3 regions of the Mesorhizobium sp. M0207 genome follow, and region 1 is predicted to be linked to each of the others. Evidence: predicted binding sites of a transcription regulator. Region 1 holds the regulator's gene; each other region holds the start of a gene.
The links. The regulator PhoB, encoded in region 1, activates phosphate uptake and scavenging genes when phosphate is short. The targets are predictions, from matches to a motif close to TGTCATNNANCTGTCAT.

Region 1 (10,274 bases):
TTCTGACCTCGGCGCTGATCCTCGCCATCATGGTGCTGCCCTTCATCACCTCGATCACCAAGGACGTCTTCGATACGGTGCCGGCGGTGCTGAAGGAATCGGCCTATGGCATCGGTTGCACGACCTGGGAAGTGACCCGGCGCGTGGTCATTCCCTATACCCGCATCGGTATCATGGGCGGCGTCATGCTTGGCCTCGGCCGGGCACTCGGCGAAACCATGGCGGTGACTTTCGTCATCGGCAACGCACATCGCATCAGTGCCTCCCTGTTCGCGCCGGGCACGACGATCTCGGCGACCATCGCCAATGAATTCACCGAGGCCGACGGCGACCTCTACACCTCCTCGCTGGTTTCGCTCGGCCTGATCCTCTTCGTCATCACCTTCCTGATCCTCGCCGCCGCCCGCTATATGCTGATGCGGATCGACGCCCGTACGGGAGCCTGACCGATGTCGACATCCTCATCGCTCCACAGCCGCCGCAAAGCCAGGAATTCGGTGATGATGGCGCTTTGCGTCGTCGCCGCCGGCATCGGGCTTGCCTGGCTGGCGCTCATTCTCGGCGCGTTGGTGTATAAGGGCACAGCCGGGCTTTCGCTCGCGGTCTTCACCGAGATGACGCCACCACCGGGCGAGGCCGGCGGCTTGCTCAATGCCATCACGGGCAGCCTGCTGATGACGATCATCGCCGTTGTCGTCGGCACGCCGATCGGCGTGCTGGCGGGAACCTACATGGCCGAGTATGGACGCTTTTCGCGCATCACCACCGTCGTCCGCTTCATCAACGACATCCTGTTGTCGGCGCCGTCGATCATCATAGGCTTGTTTGTCTATGAGCTGATGGTGCGGCCAATGGGACATTTCTCGGCCATTGCCGGCGCCGTTGCGCTTGCCATCCTGGTCATTCCGGTGGTCGTGCGCACCACTGAAGACATGCTCAACCTGGTGCCGAACGCGTTGCGTGAAGCCGGTGCCGCGATCGGCGCGCCACGCTGGGTGGTGATCCGTTCGGTCGCCTACCGCACCGCATTGTCCGGCATCGTCACCGGCATATTGCTGGCGATAGCACGCATTTCCGGCGAGACGGCGCCGCTGCTCTTCACCGCGCTCAACAACCAGTTCTGGAGCAGCAATATCAACGCGCCGATGGCCAGCCTGCCGGTGACCATCTTCCAGTTCGCTCTCAGCCCTTACGAGGAATGGCAGCAACTGGCGTGGACCGGCGCACTCATAATCACCCTGACGGTTCTGGGCTTGAGCATCCTCGCCCGCAGCCTTACCGGACGCAGAGAGGACAGATGACACAGATGTTGTCCCCAGACATGACGATGGCCGAAACGGTCGCCGAGAAGACGAAGATCGAGGTCAAGAACCTCAACTTCTACTACGGCCAGAGCAAGGCGCTGAAGGACATCAGCCTGTCGCTGCCCGAGCGCAGCGTCACGGCCTTCATCGGCCCTTCGGGCTGCGGGAAATCGACGCTGCTGCGTGTGTTCAACCGCATCTATGAGCTCTACCCAAAACAGACGGCCGAGGGCCAGGTGCTGCTCGACGGCAAGAACATTCTCGACCGGTCGCAGGATCTCAACCTCCTCAGGACCAAGATCGGCATGGTGTTCCAGAAGCCGACGCCGTTCCCGATGTCGATCTACGAGAACATCGCCTTCGGCGTCAGGCTCTACGAGAACCTCGGCAAGTCCGAGATGGACGGCCGCGTCGAACAGGCGTTGAAGCGCGCCGCGCTGTGGAGCGAGGTCAAGGACAAGCTCAACGCCAGTGGCTTGAGCCTGTCCGGCGGCCAGCAGCAGCGGCTCTGTATCGCCCGCACCGTGGCGGTGAAGCCGGAAGTCATTCTGCTCGACGAACCGGCTTCGGCGCTCGACCCGCTGTCGACTGCCAAGATCGAGGAACTGATCGACGAATTGCAAGCCGACTACACGATCGTCATCGTCACCCACAACATGCAGCAGGCGGCGCGCGTGTCGCGCCAGACGGCGTTCATGTATCTGGGTGAACTGGTCGAGTTCGACCGGACCGAGAAGATATTCACGTCGCCCCGCGAGAAGCGCACGCAGGACTACATCACTGGCCGCTTCGGCTGAGCCGTTCCGATCATGCATATGAGGACAGGACCATGGGCGAACACACAGTCGCTTCTTTCGACGAGGATCTCGAGCAGATCAGCAAGCTGATCCGCGACATGGCCGACCTCGCCGGTTCGATGGTCGGCGGGGCGACCAAGGCGCTGTTGAATTCCGACAACGTGCTGGCGCAACGCGTCGTTTCCGACGACGCCATCATGGATGCGCGTCAACGCGAACTGGACGACCGCGCCATCACCCTGATCGCCAAACGCCAGCCGATGGCCCACGATCTTCGCCATGTGGTCGGAGCGATCCGCATGGCGGGCGACCTCGAACGCATCGGCGACCTTGCCAAGAATATCGCCAAGCGCGTGAGTGCGGTCGGCCTCAGCGCCACGCCGCGGGACCTGTCGCATTCCATCGACGCGATGGCGCAGCTGGTTCTCATCCAGGTGCAGGGTGTCATCGAGGAATATGCTGCAGGCGATGCGGCCGCGTTGGCCAAGCTTCGTGCCGCCGACGAGCGCATCGACGTTAAATACACGTCCGTGTTCCGCGAGCTGTTGACCTACATGATGGAAGATCCGCGCAACATCACCGCTTGCACGCACCTGCTGTTCTGCGCCAAGAATCTGGAGCGGATCGGCGACCATGTCACCAACATCGCCGAAAATGCGTATTATGTGCTGACCGGCGAGCAATTGCCGGTCAATCGTCCGAAGCAGGACGAAACGACAATGTCCGCACCGGTGACATGATGGGGGTGCCCAGCCGATGATCGCACCACGCATAATGGTGGTGGAGGACGAGGAGCCGTTGGGTGTGCTGCTCCGCTACAATCTCGAATCCGAAGGCTACCAGGTCGAGGTGGTGACACGCGGCGACGAAGCCGAGATCCGTTTGCAGGAGAATGTGCCCGACCTTTTGGTGCTCGACTGGATGATACCAGCGGTTTCCGGCATCGAGCTCTGTCGTCGGTTGCGGGTGCGCCCCGAAACCGAGCGGCTGCCGATCATCATGCTGACCGCGCGCGGCGAGGAGAGCGACCGGGTGCGCGGTCTTTCGACCGGCGCCGACGACTATCTGGTCAAGCCGTTTTCGACACCGGAATTCATGGCCAGGGTCAAGGCGCTGCTGCGGCGCGCCAAGCCGGAAGTGCTGTCCAGCGTGCTGAAGGTCGGCGACATCGTGCTCGATCGCGAATCGCACAGGGTCTATCGCAAGAAGAGCGAAATCAGGCTCGGGCCGACCGAATTCCGGCTGCTCGAGTTCATGATGCGGCATCCGGGCCGTGTCTTCTCGCGCAGCCAGTTACTCGATAATGTCTGGGGGGAGACAATCTACATCGACGAACGCACCGTCGACGTGCATGTCGGGCGGCTGCGCAAAGCCGTCAACAACGGCCGGATGCCGGATGTCATCCGCACCATCCGCGGCGCCGGCTATGCGATCAGGGAAGATTGACCCGCCTGGTCAGGCTACGTTCTTTCTGACGCTGGGCCTCATTTGCGCGCCCGGCGCGAAAATCTCCTGGTCGACGAAGCTTAACGCCCGCATCGCGCAGCCTTCGCGGATCAGAGGCAATTCGTTCGGCTCTGTATCGAAGGAGATCGAGCCTGAATGCTGGCCGCCGGCGGTCTGGGCGATTGCCTTCCGCAAGGCCGGCTCGATCAGATCGAAGGCGGCGGCACTGGCGCCGACCATCGCGACCGGTGCCGGATCGATCAGCGCGAACAGCGAGCCGAGACCGAAACCCAGCGCTTCGCCGGCCTTGCGGTAGGCCTCGCGTTCCGGCCCATCTTTCTCGCGCGCCCGGGCCGCCAGTGCGCGCATGTCGGCGTCGCTGACGTCGGCGACCGGTTCGCTGTCTTCGCTCATCTGCCTGGCGTTGCGCCAGATGGCGTAGTTGCCGGCATACGCCTCGATGCAGCCGCGCCGCCCGCAACGGCAGAGCGCGCCGCCCGGACGATGGATCATGTGGCCAAATTCGCCGCCCGAGGAATGCGTCCCGGTGAACAGTTCGCCCTTCAGCACCAGCCCCATGCCGATGCCATGCGAAAGCAGGATGGCGATGAAGTCATCGCGATAGCGATCCGGATTGCGCCAGCGCAAAGCCACCGCCATCATGTTGCAGTCGTTCTCCACCGTTGCCGGGATGCCGAATTCGTCCTCCAGCATGTCGGCAAAGGCGATGTCGGTCTGCGGTGTGATCGGCGACCACAGCATGGCGCGTGCAGGGGAGTCGGTAATGCCCTGAATCGCCAGGGCGATGCGGGCGACACTGCGGACGTCAAGATCTGGATCCTGCAGCCGGCGCCGGACGATGGCCATGCATTCACGGATCAGCTCGTCGCGCGGCATAGTCAGCGTGTCCAGCCGGCGCTGTTCCTCGGCGACCACCTGTCCCGTATAGTCGATAATGGCGGCCGAAAGGAAATTCAGCGACAACACCACGGTCAGCACCGCCGCCGCTTCCGGGTTGAGGGCGAGGCCGACTTGCGGACGACCGCGTTTCAACGAAACGGGCTCACTTGGCTTGCTCTCGGCGAGGATGCCTTCCCGTATCAGGTCGGAAGAAATCGCCGATATGGTCGAATGACTGAGGCCGGTGGTAGCTGCGATCTCAGTACGCGATGGCTGGCCGGCCCGGCGCACCGCCGAGATCACCATCGCCCGGTTGCGCCGGCGCAAATCGTCATGGCGGATTCCGACCGACATTGTTTTGCTTTCCTCCCGGTTGCCGCGGCCGCTCATGAACCGGAAGCCGTCGGTAATGTCCGACAAATAGTGTCGGATGAGGCAAATAGTGTCAGATGCAGGTGGCGCTGTCATCGTTTATTCCGACGCTCGAAAAAACTCGCAGAGTCATCAAAATCCATCAGAATCGATGTTGACAGCAGCCGGAGATCGGGCCAGTATTTTTTCGAGGCTCGAAAAAATTAGAGCTTCTAAGCTGGTCTTTGAGCCAATTGGTCACGCCGTACGCGGCGCAGGGAGGATATGATGAAGAAATTCACGACCGCCATTCTGGCGGGTGTCGCCATGACGCTGGCGCTGGCGTCGGTGGCGCAGGCTAAAGACAAGGTCATCGGCGTTTCCTGGTCGAACTTCCAGGAAGAGCGCTGGAAGACCGACGAGGCCGCAATGAAGGCGGCCATCGAGGCCGCAGGCGACAAGTATATTTCCGCCGACGCACAGTCCAACCCCGGCAAGCAGCTCACCGACGTCGAGAGCCTGATCTCGCAGGGCGCCAACGCACTGATCATCCTGGCGCAGGACGCCTCGGCCATCGGGCCGGCCGTGCAAAAGGCGCTGGACGAAGGTATTCCGGTTGTCGGCTACGACCGGCTGATCGAGAACAAGGACGTCTTTTACCTGACCTTCGACAACAAGGAAGTCGGCCGCATGCAGGCCCGGGAAGTCTTCAAGGTGAAGCCGGAAGGCAACTATGTCTTCATCAAGGGTTCGGGTTCCGATCCGAATGCCGATTTCCTGTTTGCCGGTTCGATGGAGGTGCTGAAGGCGGCAATAGACAGCGGCAAGATCAAGAATGTCGGCGAGGCCTATACCGACGGCTGGCTGCCGGCCAACGCTCAGAAGAACATGGAACAGTTCCTGACCGCCAACGACAACAAGGTCGATGCCGTGGTCGCGGCCAATGACGGCACTGCCGGCGGCGTCGTCGCCGCGCTGACAGCGCAAGGGCTGGCCGGATCGGTTCCGGTTTCGGGCCAGGACGGCGACCACGCCGCGCTGAACCGCATCGCGCTCGGCACACAGACCGTGTCGGTGTGGAAGGATGCGCGCGAGCTCGGCAAGAATGCCGCCGAGATCGCCTCGCAGCTGGCCGACGGCAAGCAGATGACCGACATTGCCGGCGTGAAGGATTTCACCACGCCCGGCGGCAATACCGTCAAGTCGCTGTTCCTGACCCCGGTCGCCATCACCAAGGACAACCTCAACGTCGTCATCGACGCCGGCTGGATCAAGAAAGAAGAGGTCTGCGCCGGCGTGACGGCTGGCACTGTTGCAGTCTGCAACTGAGCCGACGTTTCCGAGAAGTCCGAACGCCGTGGCCGCTCGCCGCGGCGTTTTTCAACAAGAGTTGTTTTTCCGCTTCCGGCGGATAACTTCTAGGCTGCTTCCGGCATCCGCGGCAGACGGCAACCCGGCGGGAGAAACATCATGACCGACACGACGTCCAACACGCCGGTCGACAGCACGGCAGACCGGGCACGGGAATCCGAGCTCGGCATCGTTGCCCGATTTCTCAAGGCAACCGAACTCGACACGCGCATGCTCGGCATGGTCGGCGCGCTGCTGGTCATCTGGGTCGGTCTGCATGTCATTTCCAGCGTACGGCTCGGCGTCAATCCGTTCGACTTCGACAGCCGGACCTTCCTGACGCCACGCAATCTCTGGAACCTGTCGGTGCAGACTTCCGCCGTGGCCATAATGGCCGCCGGAATGGTGCTGGTTATCGTCATGCGCAATATCGACCTGTCGGTCGGTTCCGCCGAAGGTCTGATCGGCGTGGTCATGGGCTTTGCGCAGGTGCATTTCCTGGTGCGAATGATCGGTCTGCAATTAGGCAATCCCTGGATCTGGATCCTGGCACTGGCCATCGGCCTGGCGCTTGGCCTTCTGATCGGAGCGTTCCAGGGATACATCATCGCTTATCTCGAGGTGCCGGCCTTCATCGTGACGCTGGGCGGCCTTCTGGTCTGGCGGGGTGCCGCATGGTGGGTCGCCAGCGGTCAGACGATTGCGCCGCTTGATGCCACTTTCCAGCTGATGGGGGGCGGGCCGGCGGGTTCGATCGGCGCGCGATGGAGCTGGATCGTCGGAATTGTCGCGTGCCTAGCGGTTGTGTTCATGCTGCTCAACGGGCGGGTGCAGCGCAAGCGGTTCCGCTTTCCGTTGCGCCCGATCTGGGCCGAGACGTTCCTCGGTGTCCTCACCTGCGCTGTCATCATGGGCGCCATATGGCTTGCCAATTCCTATCCTTGGCCGGTCGGCATCGTGAACAGATATGCGGCGGCCAACAATATAACGGTTCCCGAAGGCGGGCTGTTCATCGCCCATGGCATCGCCATACCCGTGCTGATGGCTGTAGCCGTAGGGCTGATCATGACCTTCATCGCCAAGCGTACCCGTTTCGGCCGCTATGTCTTCGCCATCGGCGGCAATCCGGAAGCAGCCAACCTTGCCGGTATCAACACGCGCTGGGTGACCATGAAGGTGTTCATGATCATGGGCGTGCTGGCGACGATCGCCGCGGCGATCTCGTCAGCCAGGCAGAACTCGTCGACCAATGCGCTGGGCACGTTGGACGAGCTGCTGGTCATCGCGGCGGCGGTGATCGGCGGCACGTCGCTCGCCGGCGGCTCCGGCACAGTGCTCGGCGCCATGCTCGGCGCGCTTTTGATGCAGTCGCTGCAGTCCGGCATGGTGCTGCTCGGCATCGATTCACCGCTGCAGAGCATCGTTGTCGGCGCCGTGCTGGTGCTCGCGGTGTGGCTCGATACCGTCTATCGCAAACGCGTGTAGGGAGGAGGAACGATCATGGCAGACAAAACCGCTCCCACGGGCACGCCGCTGATCGACATGCGCAACATCTCCATCGCTTTCGGCGGCATTCGCGCCGTCGACGATGCCTCTGTCGACCTTTTCCCGGGCGAGGTGATGGCTTTGCTCGGTCACAACGGTGCCGGCAAATCGACGTTGATAAAAATCCTGTCCGGCGCCTACAAGCGCGATGCGGGCCAGATTTTCGTCAACGGCGAGGAGGCTTCGATCTCCAATCCCCGCGACGCCAAGAAGTACGGCATCGAGACGATCTACCAGACGCTGGCGCTGGCCGACAATGTCGATGCGGCCGCCAACCTGTTTCTCGGCCGCGAGCTGATGACCGGCTGGGGGACGCTCGACGACGTCGCCATGGAGGCCGAGGCGCGCAAAGTCATGGGCAGGCTCAATCCGCGTTTCCAACGCTTCAAGGAGCCGGTGGTAAAGCTTTCGGGCGGCCAGCGGCAGTCGGTGGCGATCGCCCGCGCCATCCTGTTCAATGCTCGCATCCTGATCATGGACGAGCCGACGGCTGCACTCGGGCCGCAAGAGACGGCGCAGGTCGGCGAACTGGTCAGGCAGCTCAAGGCCGACGGCATCGGCATCTTCCTGATCAGCCATGATATTCACGACGTGTTCGAGCTTGCCGACCGTGTCTGCGTCATGAAGAACGGTCGGGTTGTCGGAACGGCGCGCACAACCGACGTCACCCAGGACGAGGTGCTCGGCATGATCATCCTCGGCAAGTGCCCACCCGGCGCCATTCCGGGGCCGGGCGCGCTGAAGATCGCCGCATGAACGAGAATTAGCCGGCTAATCACACGCCGCCAAAATGTGCCAGCCGTCACCATGCTTTGGCCTCGCCATTGTGTTGGCGTCAGGACTTGCCCATAAAGATGCCGAACCGTCCACGGGACGTATCAGCAATTGAAGAAGCTTTTTCCGACCGTCGCTTTTATCGCCGTCGCGCTGATCAGCCTGACGATGGCGGGTTTTGCCTATTTTGCCACTCAGGAGGCGGCCCGCATTAAATTCGAGGCGACGGCAGACGACGCGCTTAACCGGATCGAAAGCCGCATCGACCTGGACCTGTCGCTGTTGCGTTCGACCCGGGCGCTGTTCGACGCACGCAATGGCGGTATCTCGCAGGGCGAGTTCAAGGCTTTCTTCAACGCGATCGACATCGACAATAATTTCGCCGGCCTGCGCGGCATCGGTTTCCTCCGCCTGGCGAAAACTGGCAACGAGGCGGCGGTCGAGCGCGACATCCTGCACGATCACGGCGCAAGCCATCCGATCTATCCCGACACGAACTTACCGTGGCGTACGCCCATCGTGCTGTTCGAACCGCTGGATCCGTCCAACAAATCCAGCATCGGCTACGACATGTTCACCGGGCCGGCGCTGCGCGAGGCGATCGAAAAGGCGATGGCCGACGACCAGCAGCACGCCAGCGGGCTCGTGCAGCTCGGCAAGGATACGGGTGCCGCGCAGACCTTTACCGGGTTCCTCGTCTTCGTCCGGCTCAATGTCGAAACCGCGCCGGACGCCGTGAACGCGACGAGATCCTCGACTGCCGGCTTCCTTTATGCGGCCTTCCGCGCCCGTGATCTGTTCCAGGCTGCGCTCAGCCGGGCACCATTGCTGCCGGTCAACACCGAGATCTATGACGGCACGGTGGACAGCGACAACCTGCTGTTCCAATCGGAAACGCCGCCTGTTTCGAGCCTCGGCGACAGGCTGCTGGTCACCCGCAAGGTCACCGTCGCCGGCCGGTCGTGGGTCGTCCTGTTCAGGCCGACAAGTGCTTTCTCGCAACCTTCCTCGCGCGCCATCCCGGTGATGCTCGGATTGTTCGGACTGCTGCTTGCGGGCGCCATCGCGCTGGTGGCCCGCTATCAGGAGCGGGCCTATGAGGCGGTCTCGCTGCTTCACGAAACGACCGAAAAGAGCCTGCTGGAAAAAGACCTGATGCTGCAGGAGATGAAGCATCGCATCAAGAACTCGATCACGCGGGTGCTGGCAATCGCGCGCCAGACAGCATCGCACACCACCGACGTCCAGGAATTCTCGGCTTCTTTCTCGGCCCGGCTGCAGGCGATGGCGGCTTCCCAGGACATGCTGACGCGCTCACGCTGGCAGAAAGCCGATCTCGGCGACCTGCTGCGCATCGAGCTAGGCCAGGTGTTCGGCAGCGAGCTTCCTGAAGGGCTGCTGTCGGGACCGCAGATTCTTCTCGATGAAAAGACGACGCAGGCACTCGGCCTCGTCTTTCACGAACTGGCGACGAATGCGCTGAAGCATGGCGAAGCCGGCAATTCAGTCGGTGCGCTGAAGGTCGACTGGTCGCTCGAAGCCCGTAGCGGCACCCGGACATTGGCTCTCAACTGGCGCGAGGCCGGTCAGAAGAAGCTTGAGAGACCGGCAAAGAGTGGTTTTGGCACCAGACTGATCGATCTCAACGTCACGCGCGAATTGCGTGGCACAATCAGGCGCGATTTTCGCGAAGATGGCTTGAACGTGGAAATCAAGGTTCCGCTGCCGGCCTGAAACGCCGTCTCGTGGGCCGCATCGCAACAGCGCTTTAAAGAGCAAACGCGGAGACAGGTGGCCTGCCTCCGCG
Region 2 (10,274 bases), on a different contig from region 1:
TTGAGAGGCAACCAGGAGGCATACGGGTCACATCGCGACGCTGCCGGGCGGCGCAAAGAAGTCCCCCCGAGGGACCTGATCCGCGAGCGCAATCCGGACGAAGAATTTCAACCGAGGCGCGGACAGGGTCCGGGCCGCGCAGGGTAGGGTTTGCCGAGAAAGGGCAGGCCAGCCCACAATTCAGAGAGGGTTACCATGCTGATCTCACAAATCCTCGACGACGCCGAGACGATCCGCGTCGTTGCCCGCAACGGCGGCAAGACCCGCGTCATCAACGGCGCCCGCAGCGTCTATTCGCTGGCGATGGAAGCCGCGCGTACCGGCAGCGGGCTTGTCGCCCTGATCGAGCGCAAGGGCTTCGGCGAAACCGTCGACCTCGACGCTGCCTACAAGAAGGGCCGGCTGCTGTCGCCGATCAACCATCCCGATCCGGCGCATCTCCATCTCACCGGCACCGGGCTGACGCATCTCGGCTCCGCCGCGACCCGCGATTCCATGCACAAGAAGCTCAGCACGGACGGCGAGGAACAGCTGACCGATTCCATGAAGATGTTCCGCATGGGGCTTGAGGGCGGCAAGCCGGCGAAGGGCCAGATCGGCGTGCAGCCGGAATGGTTCTACAAGGGCAACGGCACCATGGCGGTGGCGCCCGGGGCGGCGCTTATGTCGCCGGCCTTCGCCCAGGATGCCGGCGAGGAGCCGGAAATCGCCGGTATCTATGTGATCGGCGACGACGGCGCCCCGTTCCGCGTCGGCTTCACGCTGTCTAACGAGTTTTCCGACCATGTCACCGAGCGTGTGAACTATCTCTTCCTTGCCCATTCCAAGCTGCGCAACGCTTCGTTCGGGCCGGAGATCCTGATCGGCGATCTGCCGTCCGATATCCGCGGCGCTTCACGCATCCTGCGCGACGGCAAGCTGCTTTGGGAAAAGCCGTTCCTGTCGGGCGAGGCGAACATGTCGCACACCATTGGCAATCTCGAGCATCACCACTTCAAATACTCGGCCTTCCGCCAGCCGGGCGACGTGCATGTGCACATGTTCGGCACGGCGACGCTGTCCTTTGCCGACGGCATCAGGACCGAGGCCGGTGACGTATTCGAAATCGAGGCGCAGGATTTCGGCCTGCCACTGCGCAACCCGCTTGAAATCGAGCAGCCGGTGAAGGTGGCGGTGAAGGCACTTTGAGCCGGGCGTAGCCCGCAAGTGAGAGGAAGGTCAGCGCGCGGCGCGGAAATGCTTGGACAGTTTCAGGCCCTGTGCCTGATAATTCGAGCCGAGATCAGTGCCGTAGAGCGCCCGCGGCCGTTTCAGCATGTGCTCATAGACCAACCGTCCGACGATCTGGCCGTGGTCGAGGATGAACGGCACTTCGTGGCTGCGTACCTCGAGCACCGCCCGGCTGCCGGCGCCGCCCGACGCCGAATGGCCGAAACCCGGGTCGAAGAAACCGGCATAATGGACGCGGAACTCGCCGACCAGCGGATCGAAGGGCGTCATCTCGGCCGCGTAGAGCGGCGGCACATGCACCGCCTCGCGCGACACCAGAATATAGAATTCGTCCGGATCGAGCACCAGCTCGCCGGCACCGCTCTTGTAGAGCGGCTCCCAGAAATCGACGACATCCTGCGCGGCGCGCTTGTCGACGTCGACCAGGCCGGTGTGGTGCTTGCCGCGATAGCCGACCAGCCCGTCCTTGTCTCCGTCGAGATCGATCGATAGCGCGATGCCCCCGCCTGAGATGTTGGGTGGTTCGGTGGCGACCAACATTTCGGCGCGGTGCAACTCGTGCAGCTCGTTTTCCGACAAGAGCGCATTGCCGGTGCGGAACCTGATCTGCGACAGCCGCGAGCCGGTCCGCACGACGATCGGGAAAGTGCGCGGGCTGACCTCCAGGTAGAGCGGGCCTTCATAGCCGGCGGCGATCTTGTCGAACTCGTGGCCGCGGTCGGTCATTACCCGAGTGAAGATATCGAGCCGTCCGGTCGAGCTTTTCGGGTTGGCGGAGGCGGAAATATGGGCGGGCAGCGCCAGGCTTTCGAGCAGCGGCACGATGTAGACGCAGCCGGTTTCCAGCACGGCACCTTCGGCGAGGTTGATCTCGTGCAGCTTCAGCCGGTCGAGCTTGTCGGCAACCCTGTGGTCCGGGCCGGGCAAGAAGGAAGCACGCACCCGCCAGGCCTTGTCGCCGAGCCTGAGGTCAAGGCTGGCCGGCTGGATCTGATCGGCATCGAGCGTGCGCGGCGATTTCAGCGCGCCCGTCTGGAACAGCGCGGAAATATCCTGATCGGGAAGAATGCCTGTCTGCCGCAAGGGTCTGGCTCCGTTCGAACGCCGGGCGAGGTCTTGTTCTGTCGCAGGTCCGACCGTGGACGCGTTTGGCACCTGCTTGGTACAACCCTCTTAATCATGCCGGCAATTGACGCAAGCGTGGCGCGGGTCTAAAGCTCGTTATCCCGTGGTGATTTGGCCGGTCGGCTTGCAGCCACGTTAAACAAGTCGCTAAAGGACCGTCGGGCCGCAAGGCCATATGGACCGGTTGCGACTTTCGCGACCGGTTTTTTGTTGTTTGGACCAATTTTGGTGTTTGGATAGAATGATGACCAAGAAGCGCGACTGGAAGCCTCAGACCGCACTCGTGCATGCCGGAACGCTGCGTTCCGGCTTCGGCGAGACCTCCGAGGCGATGTATCTCACCCAAGGCTATGTCTACGAGACGGCGCAAGCGGCGGAGGCCCGCTTCAAGGGCGAGGAGCCGGGCTTCATCTATTCGCGCTATGCCAATCCGACGGTCGACATGTTTGAGAAACGCATGTGCGCGCTGGAAGGAGCCGAAGACGCGCGCGCCACGGCATCCGGCATGGCGGCGGTGACGGCAGCACTGCTGTGCAGCGCCAAGGCGGGCGACCATATCGTGGCGGCGCGCGCGCTGTTCGGCTCCTGCCGCTGGGTGGTCGAGACGCTGGCGCCGAAATACGGCATTGAGGCAACGCTGGTCGACGGCACCGACATCGCCAATTGGGAAAAGGCGGTCAAGCCGAACACCAAACTGTTCTTCCTGGAAAGCCCGACCAATCCTACGCTGGAAGTGATCGACATTGCCGCCGTCGCGGCACTTGCCAATGCGATCGGCGCCAGGCTGATCGTCGACAATGTGTTCGCCACGCCCTTGCAGCAGAAACCCCTGCAGCTCGGCGCCCACATCGTCGTCTATTCGGCCACGAAGCATATTGACGGCCAGGGGCGCTGTCTTGGCGGCATCGTTCTGTCGGACAAGAAATGGATCGACGAGAACCTGCATGACTATTTCCGCCACACCGGCCCAAGCCTCTCGCCCTTCAATGCCTGGACGCTGCTGAAAGGCCTGGAGACGCTGCCGCTACGCGTACGCCAGCAGACGGAAAGTGCCGGCCGCATCGCGGATTTCCTGGCCGAGCGCCCGCAAATCGCCCGTGTCATCTATCCCGGCCGTGCCGATCACCCGCAAGCGGCCGTGGTCAAGAGGCAGATGTCGGGTGGCTCGACGCTGATCTGCATGGATGTGAAGGCCGGCAAGCAGGGGGCCTTTGCCTTCCAGAACGCACTCGACGTCGTGCTCATTTCCAACAATCTCGGCGACGCCAAGAGCCTGATCACCCATCCGGCCACGACGACGCACAAGAACTTGACCGATGAGGCCCGCGCCGAGCTCGGCATCGGACCGGGAACGCTCAGGCTGTCAGTTGGCCTTGAGGACGCCGACGACCTGCTCGAAGACATCGAGCAGGCACTGAGGTTTGCCGGATAAGGGCTGGCCGAACAGAGGCGAGCGGGGACGCGCCGATCAGGCGCCGGACGGGGTCTCTTCCAGCTCCGCGACGGCCTTGGTCTGGATAGTCATCACATTGCCGCGCCAGTCGACGGCGCCGCTCAGCCATCCGCGCGCCCAAATGGCGGGAAGCATCAGGTCTCGCGCCATCATCGCCGGGATGGTGCGCAGCGACAGCTGCCATCCCTTGGCCGAGGCCAAGGCGCATTCCGGCAGGTAGGCCGCAACCAGCACGGCGATGGCGGTTGCCGGCAGGCTGACGCCGGCGTCAGCCGCCGCGATCAGCGCAAGCACCAGCGGCGGCGCCGCGCCGATCAGGATCTCGGGGGCGAAGAACAGCGCGAAGGTGACGCGGCGCAGCCGCGCCCAGCGCGCCTGCCGCGACCAGATCTCGCCAAGCGTGCGCCGGCCGAGCGGCTGTTCGAAGGGCGAGGCGACAAGATTGACCCGCAGTCCGAGCCCGTTGACCAGCTTGGTCGCGGCGGCGTCCTCGGCGATCTCGGCGGCAAGCGCGCGGATGCCGCCATTGGCGTCGAGCATCGGCTTGTTCCACAACATGCTCTTGCCCTGCGCGAAGCCGAGGCCGAGCGCCTCTCCAGCGTACTGCCAGCGTGCCTGCAGCGTGTTGAGAAAGGCGCATTCGACCTCCCCCCAGAAGCCGTCCGGCCGCGAGCCGATCGGCGTCGAGCAGACGAGGCCAGTGCCATGCCGCCATGCCGCCATCAGCTGCTGGACGTAGTCGCTCGGCATAAGCACATTGGAATCGGCAAGGATGACCCAGCGATAATGCGCCGCTTCCCAACCCTTCACGCAATTGTTGAGTTTTGGATTGCCGCTGATGCGGTCGTCACCGACTAGAAGGCGGGCGCGAATAGCTGGAAAGCGCGCCATTGCGGCGGTGATCGGCTTGACCACCGGGTCGTCGGCATGGGCAACGCAGAAGATGAGTTCGTAGCGCGGCCAGTCGAGTGAGAAGGCGCGCTCCAGCGTCTCTTCGGCAAACGGCTCGATGCCGCGTGCCGGGATGACGATCGATACCGGCGGCGCGTTGGCGGGCGGTGCGATCCTGGCTGGTCGCTTCAGCTTCAGCGAAGCTAACAGGATGCTGGCGAGATTTGAAAGAAGGAGGGCTATGGAAAGGAGGGCGGCTGCGAATGTCGGTTCCATCGAGATCTGGTCACTCCAGAAGTGCCGGCCGCATGACGGCCGTTTTCAACAATTCGACAGAACGCTGAGTCGCCCGGCACAAGCCTGCACACCATCATTGTCATGTGTCACTTAAATGACATTGTTTTTCGGCACCTGCGCTCGAGTCGGGCAAGGAGATGACGCGCATCGTTGATCAAACTGCGCTGAGCGTCGAAAGTTCCATCTACATTGCTTTGGAGCAGTTTATGTACAGCGCCGTCACCCGCAACATCGAAGTGCAGGTCAGGCCGTTCTATCTGGAGGATCACTCCGACCCGCCGCAAAACCGCTATGTCTGGGGATATCAGGTGACCATCGACAATCAGTCGGATGAGTTCGTGCAGCTTCTGTCGCGCTACTGGCACATTACCGACGGCACCGGCAAGGTCGAGGAAGTGCGCGGCCCCGGGGTCGTCGGCGAGCAACCCGGACTCAACCCCGGCGACAGCTATCAGTATACGTCTGGATGCCCGCTCTCGACGCCGTCCGGCATCATGGTCGGGCACTACACCATGCGCAACAGGCGGGGCGAGACGTTCGACGTCGCCATCCCCGCCTTCTCGCTCGACTTGCCGGGAATGCGGCGCACCGTCAATTGACGGCCGTCATCCGGCCGCTGCAAACTCCGCCGGGTCGAAGTCATATTGCTTCGAGCAGAATTCGCAGGCGACGTGAATGCTGCCATCCTCGGTGCTGTCCCTGATCTCCTCGGCGGAAAAGCCTTCGAGGATGCCGTGGATCTTCTCCCTCGAGCATGAGCACTGGTCGGCGACCGGCACCCCGCCGAACACGCGGACGCCATGCTCGTGGAAAAGCCGGTAAAGCAGCCGTTCGGCACCGATCGTCGGATCGATCAGCTCGGTCGGTTCAATAGTACCAAGCAGCGCCAGCAGCTCCTGCCAGGAATTGTCGGTCGGGTCGTGGATTTCCTCACGCGGATCGCCGTCGCCACCTGGAAGGTCGGGTACGCGCATGCGCTCCGCCGATTGCGGCAGGAATTGTGCCAGCAGGCCACCGGCCCGCCATTGTTCGCGGGCACCGCCGACGCCGGGCGTCAGAAGCTTGGCAACCGAAAGCCGGAGGTCGGTCGGAATCTGCTCAGACTGGCGGAAATAAGTGCGTGCGGCATCTTCCAGTGTGACGCCGTCGAGCTGGACGATGCCCTGGTAGCGTTGTGTGTGGGCGCCCTGGTCGATGGTCAGCGCCAGGACGCCGCTGCCGAGCAGCGTCTGCGGTGACGTCTCGCCGGCAGAAGTCAAAGCCTGCAGCCGGTCGGCATCGAAGCGGGCATAAGCGCGCAGCGCGTGCGGCGTGGAGAAATCCGCGACCAGCATGTCGACCGGCCCGTCGGTGCGGGTCTGCAGAATGAACTTGCCCTCGAACTTCAGCGAAGTTCCGAGCAATACCGTCAACACACAGGCTTCAGCCAGGAGCCGGGCGACCGGCTCGGGATAGTCGTGGCGGCTGAGAATAGCATCGAGCATCGGCCCGAGCTGGACGGTGCGACCGCGCACGTCGAGCGGGCCGACCTCGAACGGCACGACATGGTCGTCGCCGGCGTAGCCGAATTCGCCGAGCTTGGGTTTATGTTCAGCCAATTGATGAGTTTCCAACATGACAAAGCTCCGGGGCGCGGCGATGCCGCCCTCCGGGGCGCATGCGACGAGACGCGCTCGATTTGCGTGATGCGCCTGAGATAGGCACCACCAACTCCCGGATCAAGGCGGCCCAGATCAAGGCGGCGCAGATCAGGCCGGCCCGGATCACCGCGGCTCGTATCAAGCGCCCAGGCACCAGGCCAGGACCGCCTTCTGGGCATGGAGCCGGTTCTCGGCCTCGTCGAACACCACCGAATGCGGTCCGTCGATGACCTCGTCGGTAACCTCCTCACCGCGATGCGCCGGCAGACAGTGCATGAACAGCGCATCCGGCTTGGCTTTCGCCATCAGTGCCGCATTGACCTGATAGGGCAGGAAGACATTGTGGCCGCGGGCACGGTGCTCCTGGCCCATCGACACCCAGCAGTCGGTGACGATGCAGTCGGCCTCGTGAACGGCCTCCTCGGGCGAACGGGTGAATTTCAGCTTGCCGCCATTGGCTTTCGACCAGTCGACATGCTTCTGGGCCGGTTCGCTGCCCTCGGGCACGGCGACATTCAGCTTGAAATGGAACCGCGCGGATGCCTCCAGCAGCGAATGCAGCACGTTGTTGCCGTCGCCGGTCCAGGCGATCGTTTTACCGGCCACCGGACCGCGGTGCTCTTCGAAGGTCATGATGTCGGCCATCAGCTGGCAGGGATGGGTCTCGTCGGTCAGCCCGTTAATGACGGGGACCGTAGCGTTTTCCATCAGTTCCAGCAGCCGGTCATGCGAGGTGGTGCGGATCATGATGGCATCGACGTAGCGCGACAGCACCTTGGCCGTGTCGGCAATGGTCTCCGAGCGGCCAAGCTGCATCTCGGTGCCGGTCAGCATGATCGTCTCGCCACCCAACTGCCGCATACCGACGTCGAACGACACGCGCGTGCGCGTCGACGGCTTGTCGAAGATCATCGCCAGCACCTTGCCTTCGAGCGGCTTGCTGCGTTCGCCGGCCTTGAGCCTTGCCTTTCGCACCGCTGCGTCGTCGAGCATGAAGCGCAGATCGCCTTCGGAAACGGCGGAAAGATCGGTGAAATGGCGAAGGGACATCAGGAATTCCAGGATTACTTCGCAGCGGCAGCGACGATGGCATCTGCCAGGCTCTTGGCGCCGGCACGAATGCGCTCGAGCGCTTCGTGGATCTCGGCGTCGGTGACGGTGAGAGGCGGCAGCAGGCGGATAACGTTGTCGCCGGCCGGAACCGTCAAGAGATGCTGGTCACGCAGTGCCACCGTGACCTTGGTGTTGGGCATCGCGCATTTAAGCCCGAGCATCAGGCCGGTGCCCCTGATGCTTTCGATAACATCCGGAAATTCGTCGGCGACGCCAGCGAGCCCCTGCTTCAACAGCAGTGCCTTGCGCTGGACGTCTTCGAGAAAGCCGTCTTCCAGTACCACGTCGAGCACGGCGTTGCCGACCGCCATTGCCAGCGGATTGCCGCCGAAGGTGGTGCCGTGCACGCCGGCGGTCATGCCGACCGCTGCCTCGTCGGTGGCGAGGCAGGCACCCATCGGGAAGCCGCCGCCGATGCCTTTGGCCACCGCCATGAGGTCGGGGGTGACACCCGCCCACTCATGCGCGAACAGCTTTCCGGTGCGGCCGACGCCGCATTGGACCTCGTCGAAAATCAGGAGCAGTCCGTGCTGATCGCAGAGCTGCCTGAGCCGCTTCAGCGATTGCGTCGGCACTTGCCTGATGCCGCCCTCGCCTTGCACCGGCTCGATCAGGATCGCCGCGGTTTCAGGCGTGATCGCCTTCTCGGTGGCATCCACATCGTCGAAACCGACCTGGTCGAAGCCGTCGACCTTGGGGCCGAAACCTTCCAGATACTTGTACTGGCCGCCGGCGGCGATGGTCGCCAGGGTGCGGCCGTGGAAGGCGCCTTCGAAGGTGATTGTGCGGTAGCGCTCGGGATGGCCCTTGACGAAGTGGTAGCGCCGCGCCGTCTTGATGGCGCATTCGAGCGCCTCTGCGCCGGAATTGGTGAAGAACACCTTGTCGGCAAAGCTTGCGTCGGCCAGCCGCTCGCCGAGCCGGCTCTGTCCCGGAATCTCGTACAGATTAGAGACGTGCCAGAGCTTGGCGGCCTGCTCGGTGAGGGCCGCGACCAGATGCGGATGGCTGTAGCCCAACGAATTCACGGCGATGCCGCCGGCGAAATCGAGATATCGCTCGCCCTTGTCGGTGACCAGCCAGGTGCCTTCACCGTGGTCGAAAGCCAGGGGTGCGCGAACAAAGGTCTCGAAAAGCGCCGAACCGCTCATTATATGCGTCTCCGGAACCGGAAAAATCAAAAAGCCGCCAAAGCGGCGGCCCTTGTGGCTTATCGTGTTTTTCGGCCGTGAAGTCAACGAAAAGGTCGCGCAAGGTCGCGCGGCAAGCCCCCCAGCATAACGCCGGCTCCTAAGCGACCGGGCAAGTTGGGGAAAACCGAAAAAACCGATTCGTGTTGGCCTTGGGACTCTTGTCACCGAGTCAGCGCATAAGGTAATTGTAGCAGAGAAATAACTAGATTTCGTGCGGCGGACCTAATCACCCGATATATGTGGTGTCTGCCCGGCAGAAGCCGGGTCGGGAATGGATTCCGATTGCCGCACGTTTCAGCAGGAGCGCGGTCTCATGAACTGGACTGACGAGCGAGTCGAACTTCTCAGAAAATTGTGGTCGGAGGGCCTCAGCGCCAGCCAGATCGCCGCACAGCTTGGCGGGGTCAGCCGCAATGCGGTCATCGGCAAAGTGCACCGGCTGAAACTGTCCGGTCGCGGACGCACGACCGCCTCACCGGCACGCCAGAAGAAGACGGTGCAGGGATCGACGATCCAGAAATCGGTGTCCCGGGCAGCAAGCGCCACGCGCCATGCCACCACCTCGATGTCGATCGGTGCGACCGCGCTCAAGGCGCAGTTCGATGCCGAACCGGTGGCGCGCCACTATATCCGCCCGGTCGAGAACGTCGTCGTGCCGATCTCGCGGCATCTGCAACTTGTCGAACTCAACGAGCGCACTTGCAAATGGCCGAACGGCGATCCGCTTTCGGAAGACTTCCATTTCTGCGGCAACGACGCCGCCGAAACCGGCCCCTACTGCAAGTACCACGCCCGCGTGGCGTTCCAGCCGGCATCGGAGCGGCGGCGGAGCAGATAGTTAGGGGAATAGGGGAGTAAGGCAGTACGGCAGTAGGTGAATTGTAGAGAAGCGCGCTCCCGAAGCGATAGCCTACTGCCCTACTGCCCTACTGCCCTACTGCCCTACTGCCCTACTGCCCTACTGCCCTACTGCCCTACTGCCCTACTGCCCCCGCTTCAAAGCCACCCATTCTTGCGAAACCGCCAGTAAAGAAACGTGCAGATCAGGGCAATTGCCGCCAGGACGGCCGGGTAGCCATATTCCATCCTCAGTTCCGGCATGTCGCTGAAATTCATGCCGTAAATGCCGGCGAATGCCGTCGGCACGGCCAAGATTGCGGCCCATGAGGCAAGCTTCTTGGAGATCGCCGTCTCCTGGCTTTGACCGACCAGAAGGCTCGCCTCGAAGGCGAAGGCGAGAACCTCACGCAGGCTGTCGATCTTTTCCTGGACAGTGCGGATGTGGTCGGTGACGTCGCGAAACAGCGGGTGCATGGCTGTGTGGATTTGCGG
Region 3 (10,274 bases), on a different contig from region 1:
GCTCAAGTCATGACGCGCGATTACGAACTCGGCGGCCGCGTTGCAGCGGCCACCGTGGCCGCTATGATCGCGGCTCTTTTCGCCGGCAGCACGGCGCTGACGCCGCTTTACATCATCTACAAGCAGGTCTTCGGCTTCTCACAGATCACTTTGACGCTGGTCTACGCCGTCTATGTCATCGGCAATCTGGCGGCGCTGCTGATGTTGGGGCGTGTGTCCGATGTCATCGGGCGCCGTCCAATGGCATTGGCCGGGATGGCGGTGGCCGTGGTCAGCGCGGTGGTTTTCCTGTTCGCCGAAAATGTCGCATGGCTCGACATCGCCCGAATTCTGAGCGGACTGGGAATCGGCGTCGGCGCGGGCACCGGCACCGCCTGGCTCGCCGAATTGCTCCCGACCGACGACAAGTCACAGGCGGCGACGATTGCCACCAGCACCAATTTTCTCGGCCTCGGCCTCGGTGCGCTGGGAGCCGGGTTGCTCGCCGAATACGCGCCTTGGCCGCTCAGGCTGACATTCGTCGTCTACCTGGCGATGCTCGCGACTGTAACCCTGCTGGTCTGGCGCACGCGGGAAACCGTTTCGCGGCCGGGGAAACTGGCTGACGTTTCGATGCGGCCGCGCCTTTCCGTGCCCGATGCCATCCGCGCAAATTTCGTTGCGCCGGCGGTGACCGGCTTTGGCGCAATGGCGCTGGTCGGCTTTTATGCAGCACTCGCACCGAGCATTTTGGCGCAGCAACTGCAGGTAACCAACCATGCCGAAGCCGGCGCTCTGTTCTTTGAATTGGCGATCGTGACGGCCGCCACCATTGTAGCGACGGCACGTCTTTCGAGCCGAGCCGCGATGTTCGCGGCGCTTGCGCTGATGATCCCAACCGTCGCGCTGATTGTTGCGGCGCAGGTCTTCGCCTCGATGACCATAATGATTGCCGGCACCGCCTTGTGCGGCGTGGCGGCAGCGCTCGGCTATCGCGGCGGCTTGCAAGTGGTGAACGAGATCGCGCCGGCGGACCGGCGCGCCGAAGTCGTCTCGGCCTTCTTCATCTGCTGTTTTTGCGGCAACGCGCTGCCGGTCATCGGCATCGGCGTTCTGTCGACGGTGGCAGGTGCGACCGCGGCAAGCCTGGCCTTTGCCGGCATGATTGTCGTCTTTTCCCTGGTCGCTCTCGGGTTTGGCGCGAAATACGCGCGCTGAGCCGACCTTTCAGCCGTTCGGTGTCTCGGGCGAAAGGTGCGCGCGCTGGCGCGGTACGCCGAGGCCGGTATCCGGCGGTTCGCCGGCAGCCGGCCGGCTCTCGATCATGTGCAGGCTGCGCCAGCGGCCGAAGCGATAATAGGCCGCGGCCAGCACGAGCGAGGTTACAGAGCCAGCCGGAAAGCTCCACCACAGAGCTTCCTCGCCGATCACGCTTCGGAAGAAATAGGCGAAGCTGGTGCGCACCAGCAGCACCGAGATCACCAGGATGATCAGCGGCGGCATCACCGCGCCGGTGGCACGCACGGTGGCGAAGAGCACGATGGTGATGCCGAACAGGATGAAGGACCACGACGCGATCTTGTTAATGTGAGTGGCGATGTCGATTGCTGCACTGTCGCTGCCAAGGAAGAGGCTGAGCACCGCGCGATCGAATACGAACAGCAGCGCGACGAGCATCCCGGTGAGCACAAGGTTGAAGCCGACGCCGGAGGTGGCGATGCGTCCAATCCGGTCCCAGCGCCTGGCGCCGACATTTTGCGCCGCCATGGACGACACCGCGGCGCCGATGGCGAGCGCCGGCATCTGGATATAGGTCCAGAGCTGTGCGGCTATGCCGTAGGCAGCCGCGACCTGCGAGCCGTACGAGTTGACCATGCCCATCACCGTCAGCGCCGCGGCCGAAACGACGATCATCTGCAGGCCCATCGGCACGCCCTTGAAGACGACGATGCGCAGCAGCGCCGGGTCCGGCCGCAGCAGAGCGAGATTAGCGCCGGCCAGCCGCAGCGGGTGCTTGCGCGCATAAAGCACGATCAGGATGGCAACCACGCTTACCGTCTGGCCGATCAGCGTCGAGGTGGCCGAGCCGGCGATGCCGAGTTCGGGGAACGGGCCGATGCCGAGGATGAGCAACGGGTTCAAAACGACGTCGAGCATGACGGCCAGCGCCATAAAAAGGAAAGGCGTGCGCGAATCGCCGGCGCCGCGCAGCACCGTCATGACGAAGGACAGCAGGTTCATCATCGGCACGGCGAGGAAGATGATGCGCAGATAGGAGCGCGCCAGCGGCAACGCGTCGGCCGGCGTGCCGAGCGCATCGAGGATCGCATCGACCCAGATCCAGCCGCAGACCGCGAACACCACCGAGACGAGGAAGAAGAAGGTGGCGCTGGTTCCGACGATGCGCCGGGCTTCGGGCAGGTCACGAGCGCCGACGGATTGTGCGACCAGGATGGTCGCCGCCATGCCGATGCCGAACACGGTGCCGAGGATGAGAAACAGCACGAGGTTGGCATTGGACGTGGCGGTCAGCGCCGCTTCACCGAGGAAACGGCCGACCCACACGGCATTTATCGAGCCGTTGAGCGACTGCAGCACATTGGAGCCGAGCACCGGCAGGGCAAACAGCAACAGGGTGCGCGGGATAGGCCCACTGGTGAGGTCGCCGGTCTGCCGGCGCGGGGGCATGTTGTCGTCCATGGCAGGCAACTCGGCGAAGGCTTGTCTGAGTCCGCAATGATTGCCGATTTAACGGGAGAGGTCGATGCGGCGCTGTAAATTCCGCCTGGCGTGCCTTGATCTAAGCATTTCTCAACCTTCCGGAATCGTATATTGATCCCGCACGCGTGGGGCCGCATTTTCCTGGATCTCATGGGTAGGCCGGGGGGCTCATGTCCGATATTCCGTTGTTTTTTGAGCGCCTGAACCGGCGCGCCTTTCTTGGTGCATCCGCTCTGGGCGCGGCCTCCGTGGCTCTTTCGTCGTGCACTACGACGGACGTGGCGGCGCCGGTGCCCGCGGCACCAAGCGATCCGGCTTTCGGCGATGCCGCAAGCATGTATGGCGCGCGCATCGACGAGGGCTATCAACTGCCGGCAATCCCGGTAGCCAAGGTCGATCCGAAATTCGTGCGTCAAATCGTGGCCGACCCGACTGGAGAAAAACCCGGCACGATCGTCGTCGATACTTCCGAGCACTTCCTCTATTTGGTGCGCGACGGCGGCAAGGCAATTCGCTATGGCGTCAGCCTCGGCAAGGCCGGTTTCGGATGGACCGGCAGCGCCGTGGTTCAGGCGAGGAAGAAGTGGCCGGTCTGGACGCCGCCGCCGGAAATGATCCAACGCCGGCCGGAACTGGCGAAATACAAGGACGGCATGCCGCCCGGCCCGCAGAGCCCGCTTGGTGCCCGCGCGCTGTATCTCTTCCGTGACGGCAAGGACACGATGTATAGGCTGCACGGCACGCCGGAGTGGGATTCCATTGGGAAGAACGCTTCCTCCGGCTGTGTGCGCTTCATGAATCAGGACATTATCGACCTCTACAGCCGCGTCGACGGCGTCGCGCCGGTCTTCGTGCGCCCGAACCTGTCGGCCGCCGGGAAGATCGCCGCCGTGTCGAACAGGACGGCCGAGCCGATCGATGCCGGCGTGCCAAAGGACGCGGAGATGTTGAGGTAAGTGCCTTCGACTGGATCGTCAGTCGCAGGTTTTGCAACGCACCAGGACTCCGTCCTTGCGCGGGCGAGCCGCAACTGAAGGGCACGACCGCTCAATCGCGCCAGCTCAGGCGGACGCGTTCCGCGCGTCCGCCTGTATGGGTGCCGCTACTTCTTGGCGAGGCCTGGGAGCGTGACCTGATAGACCAGGAACATGGTGTCGACATCGGCGCCATCCTCGGCCTTGTAGGCCGCGCCTACCTGGAAGCCGTCCTGCGTGAGGAAGTCATTGTCATTGGCGACGAACAGGAAATAGTCGTCGGGCAGTGTCGGATCGAGGACGCTCACCACCGACATCGCCTCCCACTTCTCCGAAAGGTTGTTGCGGTCGTTGGGCGCGCCATTGTGCAGCCCGAAGCGGCCGAGCTCGGTCTTGTCGTTGATGCCAATGAGCGGCGTCAGCTTGGCCGGCGTCACCGATGGATCGAGCTCACCCTTGGGCGCCAGCGGCTTGTCCTTGTCGAATTCTGTGCCGGCGACATCGGTTGCCGCAGACAGATCGACGACGCTGATCTCGCGGTGGAGCGAGGTGTCGCCCTTCAGCCCCTGGCCATTGCCGCTGTCGCGCGCCAGCATCAGGAAGGTCTTGTCCGACAGCGCCACGATTTCGCTCTGCGCGGCGATCTTGGTTTTGCCCTTGGCATCGGTGAACACCGGCAGCGGCACGACATATTCATGCGCGAGCTTGAGCTGGCCGGGATCCGAGGCATCGTAGACCAGCGCGCGCGTGTTCTGACGCGTCGAGGCGGAATCGCCGCCATCCTGCCTTGGGGCCGACTGCAGCACGGCAATCAGGAACTTCCCGTCCGGCGTCAGTGCCATGCCTTCGAGGCCCTGGTTGTTCTGACGGCCGGTTTCGGGATCCTTCGGATCCGGGTCTGCCGCGCCAAGTCCCGGATTGTTGGAAGCAAAGTCTGGCGTCCCGTGACGCATCGGGACAAGCGCCGCCGGCGGCTGCGTTGCCGACATCAGACGCCCATCGGCGGAGAAGCGGTAGATGTTCGGACCGTATTCGTCCGAGATGAACATCGTGCCGTCGGGCAGCCGTGCGATCGCTTCGTTATCGAGCGCGAGCTTGCCGTTGGCTTCGGGCAGGATCGGCATGTCGTCGGTCGCGGCACGCACCCCGTTGAGCGGATCGAGGCCGGTTGCGTCGGCGCCCTTGTCGTCGGTCAAAAGCATGGTGTCGGCAAGCGTCGCCTTGAGGCCCGATTGTTCCTGGCCGGTGGCCGGCACTGCACCCGGCGCGATCGGGGCGAACTCGAGGGCGATCGTGTTGAGGCGCGGGCGGTAATCGGTGGTACCGACGACATTGTAGCCGCGGTCCGGCAACAGCCATAACGAGCCCTTGTAGCCATCGGCGCCATGTGTCCAGCCGGCAGCGTCGATCGACATGCCCGAGCCGGAGCCAAACGTCTCGCCGAACTTGTCCTTCTGGCTGGCCGGGATGCGGCCGACACCGACCAGGCCCTTGTTGACGAAGCCGACGCCGCCGACGGTCGCGGCGTTTTCTGCCAAGGCCGGGGTCAAGGCGGTGAACATCGCCAGCGCGACGGCGAGGGACGCGGTTCGGAGCAGGTTTTTCATGGATATCCTCTTTTGAGACAAAGCTGCCGGGATCTGAAAAAGCGCCGCGTGGCATCGAGGATGCCGCGAAAGCCTTCGGAGAAGCGATCTAGGACGCGAACATGATACTTGCGTGACAGTGCCGCGCTTGCTTGTCCCCCGTGGTCGCAACTGGCCTGGGTATGGCGAATTCGTCGTCGCCGAGCGAGCAATTAACAACTTTACAAATAATCGTTCTAATGTAAAGTTATGACAAGGGAAGGTCCCCGATGACTGCCTATCGTTTCGCCACCCGCCTCAATTCCTTTGCCTCGCGGCCACAGTCCGAGTGGCCCGATCTTGTCGGCAAACCGTCCATGCTGCAAATGGCGGCACGTGCAGCGAAGGTTGCGGAGTTGACCGATCTCGACCTCAACTTCCCCGACCATGTCGATGAAAAGCCTGCGGAAATAGCGCGCAAACTCGGCGATATCGGGCTTTCCATCAATGGTTTCGCCATGCGCTACTATTCCAATCCGGCTTTCAAGCTCGGCGCCTTCACCAACCCGGATCCTGCCATTCGCCGCGAAGCCATCGACCTGACCAAGGCCGGCATCGACGCCACCCGCGAGGCGGGCGCCAGCCTGATGACCTTGTGGCTCGGGCAGGATGGCTTCGACTATGCCTTCCAGGTGGACTACGCAGCGCTCTGGCAACACGAAATCGATGGCATTCGTGAAGTTGCGGCGCATGATCCGGGCTGCCAAATCAGCCTTGAATACAAACCCAACGAGCCGCGCTCCTACAGCCTGATGCCAGATGCGGCGACTACATTGCTGGCGATCCGCGAGATCGGCCTGCCCAATCTCGGCGTGACGCTCGATTTCGCCCATGTGCTCTATGCCGACGAGCAGCCGGCCTTTGCCGCAGCACTCGTGGCGCGCCATAGCAAGCTGCTCGGCGTGCATCTCAACGACGGCTACGCCAAGCGCGACGACGGCCTGATGGTCGGCGCCGTGCACACGCTGCAAACGATCGAGCTGCTCAGGCAGATCCGTCGAGACGGCTATGCCGGCGCCATCTACTTCGACACGTTTCCCGATATGACCGGGCTCGACCCGATCCACGAATGCGAAGTCAACATCGCGACCGTCAAGCGCATGCTGCGCGTCGTCGATCGGCTGGACGGGGACAACCGCCTGTCAGCCGCCGTCGGCCGTCAGGACGCAGTCGCGTCGCAGGCCATCATCCAGGAAGCCATGCTCGGGCCGGACAGCTGAGGCCGGCGGCATAGACCGTTTTTCAACAAGGGAGGAAGATCATGAAATTTCTACTTGCCATCGCTGCCGCTGCCCTGATGGCGCTGTCCATCGACTCGGCTTTTTCCGCGGACCTCGCGCCGCTCAATTCCGACACCGAGAAGGATCGCATCGACTGGTCGCAGCTCGAGGCCAAGTTCGGGGCGTTCCCCAAGCTGCCCGAGGGTACCAAGGCGGGTGCGGTCTCCAAGACGCTGACCAATGAATACTGGCGCTCGCTGGGAGAGGGCTACAAGTCGTTCGGCGACCGCATCGGCGTGCCCGTCGTCTACCAGGCAGCGCAGAGCGAGGGCGACCAGCTCGGCCAGCTCACCATCGCCGAAGGCCTGGTCACACAGGGCTACAACGTGTTGCTCGTCTCGCCGCAGACCGACTCCAACCTGCAGCCGATCATGGAACAGGCCAAGGCGGCCAACGTGCCGGTGGTCAACGTCAATGATGCTGTCATCCCGCAGGCCGAGCATTATGTCGGCAATGTCCAGCGCGACAATGGCGTGCGCGTCGCCAAATGGTTCATCAAGAACCGGCCGGACGGCGGCAAGGTCGCCATCGTCGAAGGCCAGGCCGGCGTCTACGCCGCCGTCCAGCGTACCGACGGTTTCAAGACCACGATCACCGAGGCCGGCAAGTTCGACGTCGTCGCCAGCGTCCCCGGTAACTGGGATCGCCAGACCTCCTACGACGCGGCCACCAACATCCTGCAGCAGCACCCCGACCTGATCGGCTTCTATGCCAACAATGACGGCATGGCGCTGGGCATCGTCGAGGCGGTCAAGGCTGCCGGGCTGCAGGACAAGGTTGCGGTCTTCGGCACCGACGGCATCTCCGACGCCTATGCCTCGATCCGCGCCGGCGAGCTGACCGGCACCGTCGATTCGTTCCCGGTGCTGACCGGCGAGGTGGCGCTGGAATCGGCGCTGCGGCTGGTGGCCGGGCAGAAGCTGCCGCGCGTCGTTGCCACGCCGCAGGCGCTGATCACCAAGGACAATGCCGACCGTTACTCCGGTGGCGGCGATGCCGTGCGCAAGGCGCTGCTCGAGGACGCGGCAGCGGGCCAGTAGAGCAGGGCCGGCAGGTGCCGGCCTTGGGTCGGCACCTTGCCTGGAGAACCGAAGCAATGTCAGCGCGGCTGCAATTCGAGGACATTTCCAAAGAGTTTCCGGCTGTGCGGGCGCTGAGCGAAGTGTCGTTTTCGGTCGGCGCCGGTGAAATCCATGGCCTGCTCGGTGAAAACGGCGCCGGCAAATCGACGCTGCTGCGCATATTGTCAGGCGTCTACCGGCCGACGGCGGGAAGCGTGCTGATCGACGGCAAACCGGTGACGCTGAACAACCCGGTCGCGGCGCGCGCCGCCGGCGTGGCGATGATCCATCAGGAATTACAGCAGGTGCCACGCCTCAGCGTCGCCCAGAACATGTTCCTCGGCCATCCGTTGACGCGCGGCGGCGTCTTCGTCGCACGGCGCGAGCAGGAAAGCCGCGCTGCGGAAGCGCTGGCCGCCATCGACCCGACCATCGATCCGGCAGCCCCGCTTGGCTCGCTGAAGGTGGCGCAGCGGCAGATCGTCGAGATCGCCCGGGCGCTGCTCGACCGCGCCAGGATCGTGGCGATGGACGAGCCGACGTCGAGCCTCACGCCGAGCGAGTTCGAACGGCTGGCGGAAGTCATTGCCGGTCTGGCACGCGACGGTGTCGCCGTCATCTATGTCTCGCACAAGCTGGACGAGGTGTTCGGCATCTGCGAGCGCGCCACTCTCATGCGCGACGGCGTTGTGGTCGAAACCGTCGATCTCGCGCAGGTGTCGGAAAAGGCCGTCGTTTCGATGATGGTCCGCCGCGAGCTTGCCCAGGAACAACACCGCTCGCATGCTTCCCCCGAGATCAGGCTGAGCGTGCGTGGCCTCGCCTCGGCAACCAAGGTCCGTGACGTTTCGTTCGACCTGCATCGCGGCGAGGTGTTGGGCATTGCCGGCCTGGTCGGGTCCGGCCGCACCGAGCTGCTGCGGCTGCTGGCCGGCGCCGACCGGACCTCATCAGGCGCAATAGAGATCGACGGCAAGGCGGTAAAGCTTTCCAGTCCGCGCGACGCGATCGCGGCCGGAATCGGCCTGGTGCCGGAGGAGCGCAAGCGCGAAGGCATCGTGCCGTTGCGGTCGATCTCCAGCAACATGGCGCTGGCCTCGATGGGCGTGTTCGCGCCGCGCGGCGTTATCGATCACAAAAGGCTGAAACGGGTCGCGGCCGAGAAGATGAAGCGGGTCAATCTCAGGCCGTTCCTGCTCGACCGGCCAATTCGGCTGTTCAGCGGCGGCAACCAGCAGAAAGCGATCATCGGCCGCTGGCTGGCGGCGGGAACGCGGATCCTTCTGTTCGACGAGCCGACGCGCGGCATCGATGTCGGCGCCAAGGCGGAGATCTACCACCTGATCGAGGAACTCGCCGCCGAAGGCCATTCGGTAATCGTCGTGTCGTCCGAACTCCCCGAGGTGATCCGGCTCGCCGACCGCGTGCTGGTCATGCGCGACGGCACGGTCGCCGCCGAACTGGGCCGCGCAAGTCTCAGCGAACAGGCGATCGCCGCGTACGCCATACCCCAAACGGAGATTGAGGCCGGCAAGGCGCAAGGCCATCGGGCCGGTGCATAACGGACAGGACCAGCGGATGACCGATATAACCCAACACACAGCAGCGCGCCCAAGGGCAGATTTCCTGCACCGGTTTTCCGTGCGCGACGCCGGCACGCTGATCGGCCTGGTGGTGATCCTTGCCGTCTTCGGGGCGCTGGTCCCCGGCTTTTTTGCCGAGCGTAACCTTATCAACATCCTGCAGCAGTCGAGCATCAATGCCTGCCTGGCGTTGGGCATGACGCTGGTCATCATCTCGGGCGGCATCGACCTGTCCGTCGGGCCGACGGCAGCCCTTTCGGCGGTCATCTCGGCCTCGATGCTGGTTGCCGGAGTGCCGTTTCCGCTGGCCATCGCCGCTGGCTTCGCCATCGGCCTCGCCTGCGGACTGCTCAACGGCGTGTTGGTTGCCTATGTCGGGCTGCAGCCCTTCATCGTCACGCTGGGAACGCTCAGCACCTACCGGGCGCTGGCGCTGATCTATACCGGCGGCAATCCGGTGCTCGGCCTGCCTGCCGGCTTCCGTGCCATCTTCAACGGCTCGCTGTTCGGATTGCCGTTGGCGGTCATCATCGTGGCCGTGGTCGCGCTGATTGCCTGGATCATCCTCAAGAAGACACCGTTTGGCGAATATCTGCTCGCCGTCGGCGGCAATGAGGAAGCGGCCTACATAGCCGGCGTGCCAATCGCCCGCACCAAGATCGCCGCCTATATGATCTCGGGCCTGCTGGCAGCGCTTGCAGCGCAGATCCTGATCGGCCGGCTGGGTGCCGCCGAACCCATTCTCGGCAATCTCTGGGAGCTCGACGCCATAGCAGCGGCGGCGATCGGCGGCGCCTCGCTGATGGGCGGCAAGGGCAGCGTCGTCGGCACCATCCTGGGTGCCGTCATCCTTGGCAGCATGCGCAACGGCCTGACGCTGATGAACGTGCAGTCCTTCTATCAGCTCCTGGCAACTGGCCTTATAATCCTCGCCGCGATGCTTATCGATCGCGTGACGAGGGGACGTGGATGACCTTGACCGGGCTGGATCTAAAAGCAGTAGGACCGCGCATCCGCATGATGATGCCGCATCTGACGCCGCTCGAGGCGA

Region 2: the regulator PhoB is predicted to act here: its motif matches at 5,080-5,096, upstream of NKJ15_RS00355 (ceramide glucosyltransferase).
Region 3: the regulator PhoB is predicted to act here: its motif matches at 5,383-5,399, upstream of NKJ15_RS11870 (esterase-like activity of phytase family protein).

The regions. Positions count from the first base shown of each region.
Region 1 covers NZ_JAMYSQ010000004.1:281,852-292,125, forward strand. Annotated here, with positions in the region: gene pstC (phosphate ABC transporter permease subunit PstC) at 1-446, shown strand, start outside; gene pstA (phosphate ABC transporter permease PstA) at 450-1,301, shown strand; gene pstB (phosphate ABC transporter ATP-binding protein PstB) at 1,298-2,101, shown strand; gene phoU (phosphate signaling complex protein PhoU) at 2,134-2,841, shown strand; gene phoB (phosphate regulon transcriptional regulator PhoB) at 2,858-3,547, shown strand; gene NKJ15_RS09555 (ROK family protein) at 3,557-4,801, opposite strand; gene xylF (D-xylose ABC transporter substrate-binding protein) at 5,087-6,127, shown strand; gene NKJ15_RS09565 (sugar ABC transporter permease) at 6,269-7,633, shown strand; gene NKJ15_RS09570 (ATP-binding cassette domain-containing protein) at 7,649-8,449, shown strand; gene NKJ15_RS09575 (CHASE domain-containing protein) at 8,579-10,201, shown strand.
Region 2 covers NZ_JAMYSQ010000001.1:64,620-74,893, forward strand. Annotated here, with positions in the region: gene mmsB (multiple monosaccharide ABC transporter permease) at 1-4, shown strand, start outside; gene araD1 (AraD1 family protein) at 196-1,188, shown strand; gene NKJ15_RS00345 (2'-deoxycytidine 5'-triphosphate deaminase) at 1,219-2,313, opposite strand; SAM riboswitch at 2,449-2,526, shown strand; gene NKJ15_RS00350 (O-succinylhomoserine sulfhydrylase) at 2,597-3,787, shown strand; gene NKJ15_RS00355 (ceramide glucosyltransferase) at 3,824-4,975, opposite strand; gene apaG (Co2+/Mg2+ efflux facilitator ApaG/CorD) at 5,203-5,595, shown strand; gene NKJ15_RS00365 (Hsp33 family molecular chaperone) at 5,602-6,612, opposite strand; gene argF (ornithine carbamoyltransferase) at 6,775-7,686, opposite strand; gene NKJ15_RS00375 (aspartate aminotransferase family protein) at 7,701-8,900, opposite strand; gene NKJ15_RS00380 (GcrA family cell cycle regulator) at 9,256-9,780, shown strand; gene NKJ15_RS00385 (magnesium and cobalt transport protein CorA) at 9,939-10,274, opposite strand, start outside.
Region 3 covers NZ_JAMYSQ010000006.1:143,521-153,794, reverse strand. Annotated here, with positions in the region: gene NKJ15_RS11885 (MFS transporter) at 1-1,197, shown strand, start outside; gene NKJ15_RS11880 (MATE family efflux transporter) at 1,207-2,679, opposite strand; gene NKJ15_RS11875 (L,D-transpeptidase) at 2,871-3,656, shown strand; gene NKJ15_RS11870 (esterase-like activity of phytase family protein) at 3,803-5,281, opposite strand; gene NKJ15_RS11865 (TIM barrel protein) at 5,530-6,519, shown strand; gene NKJ15_RS11860 (sugar ABC transporter substrate-binding protein) at 6,561-7,619, shown strand; gene NKJ15_RS11855 (sugar ABC transporter ATP-binding protein) at 7,676-9,202, shown strand; gene NKJ15_RS11850 (ABC transporter permease) at 9,219-10,196, shown strand; gene NKJ15_RS11845 (MurR/RpiR family transcriptional regulator) at 10,193-10,274, shown strand, end outside.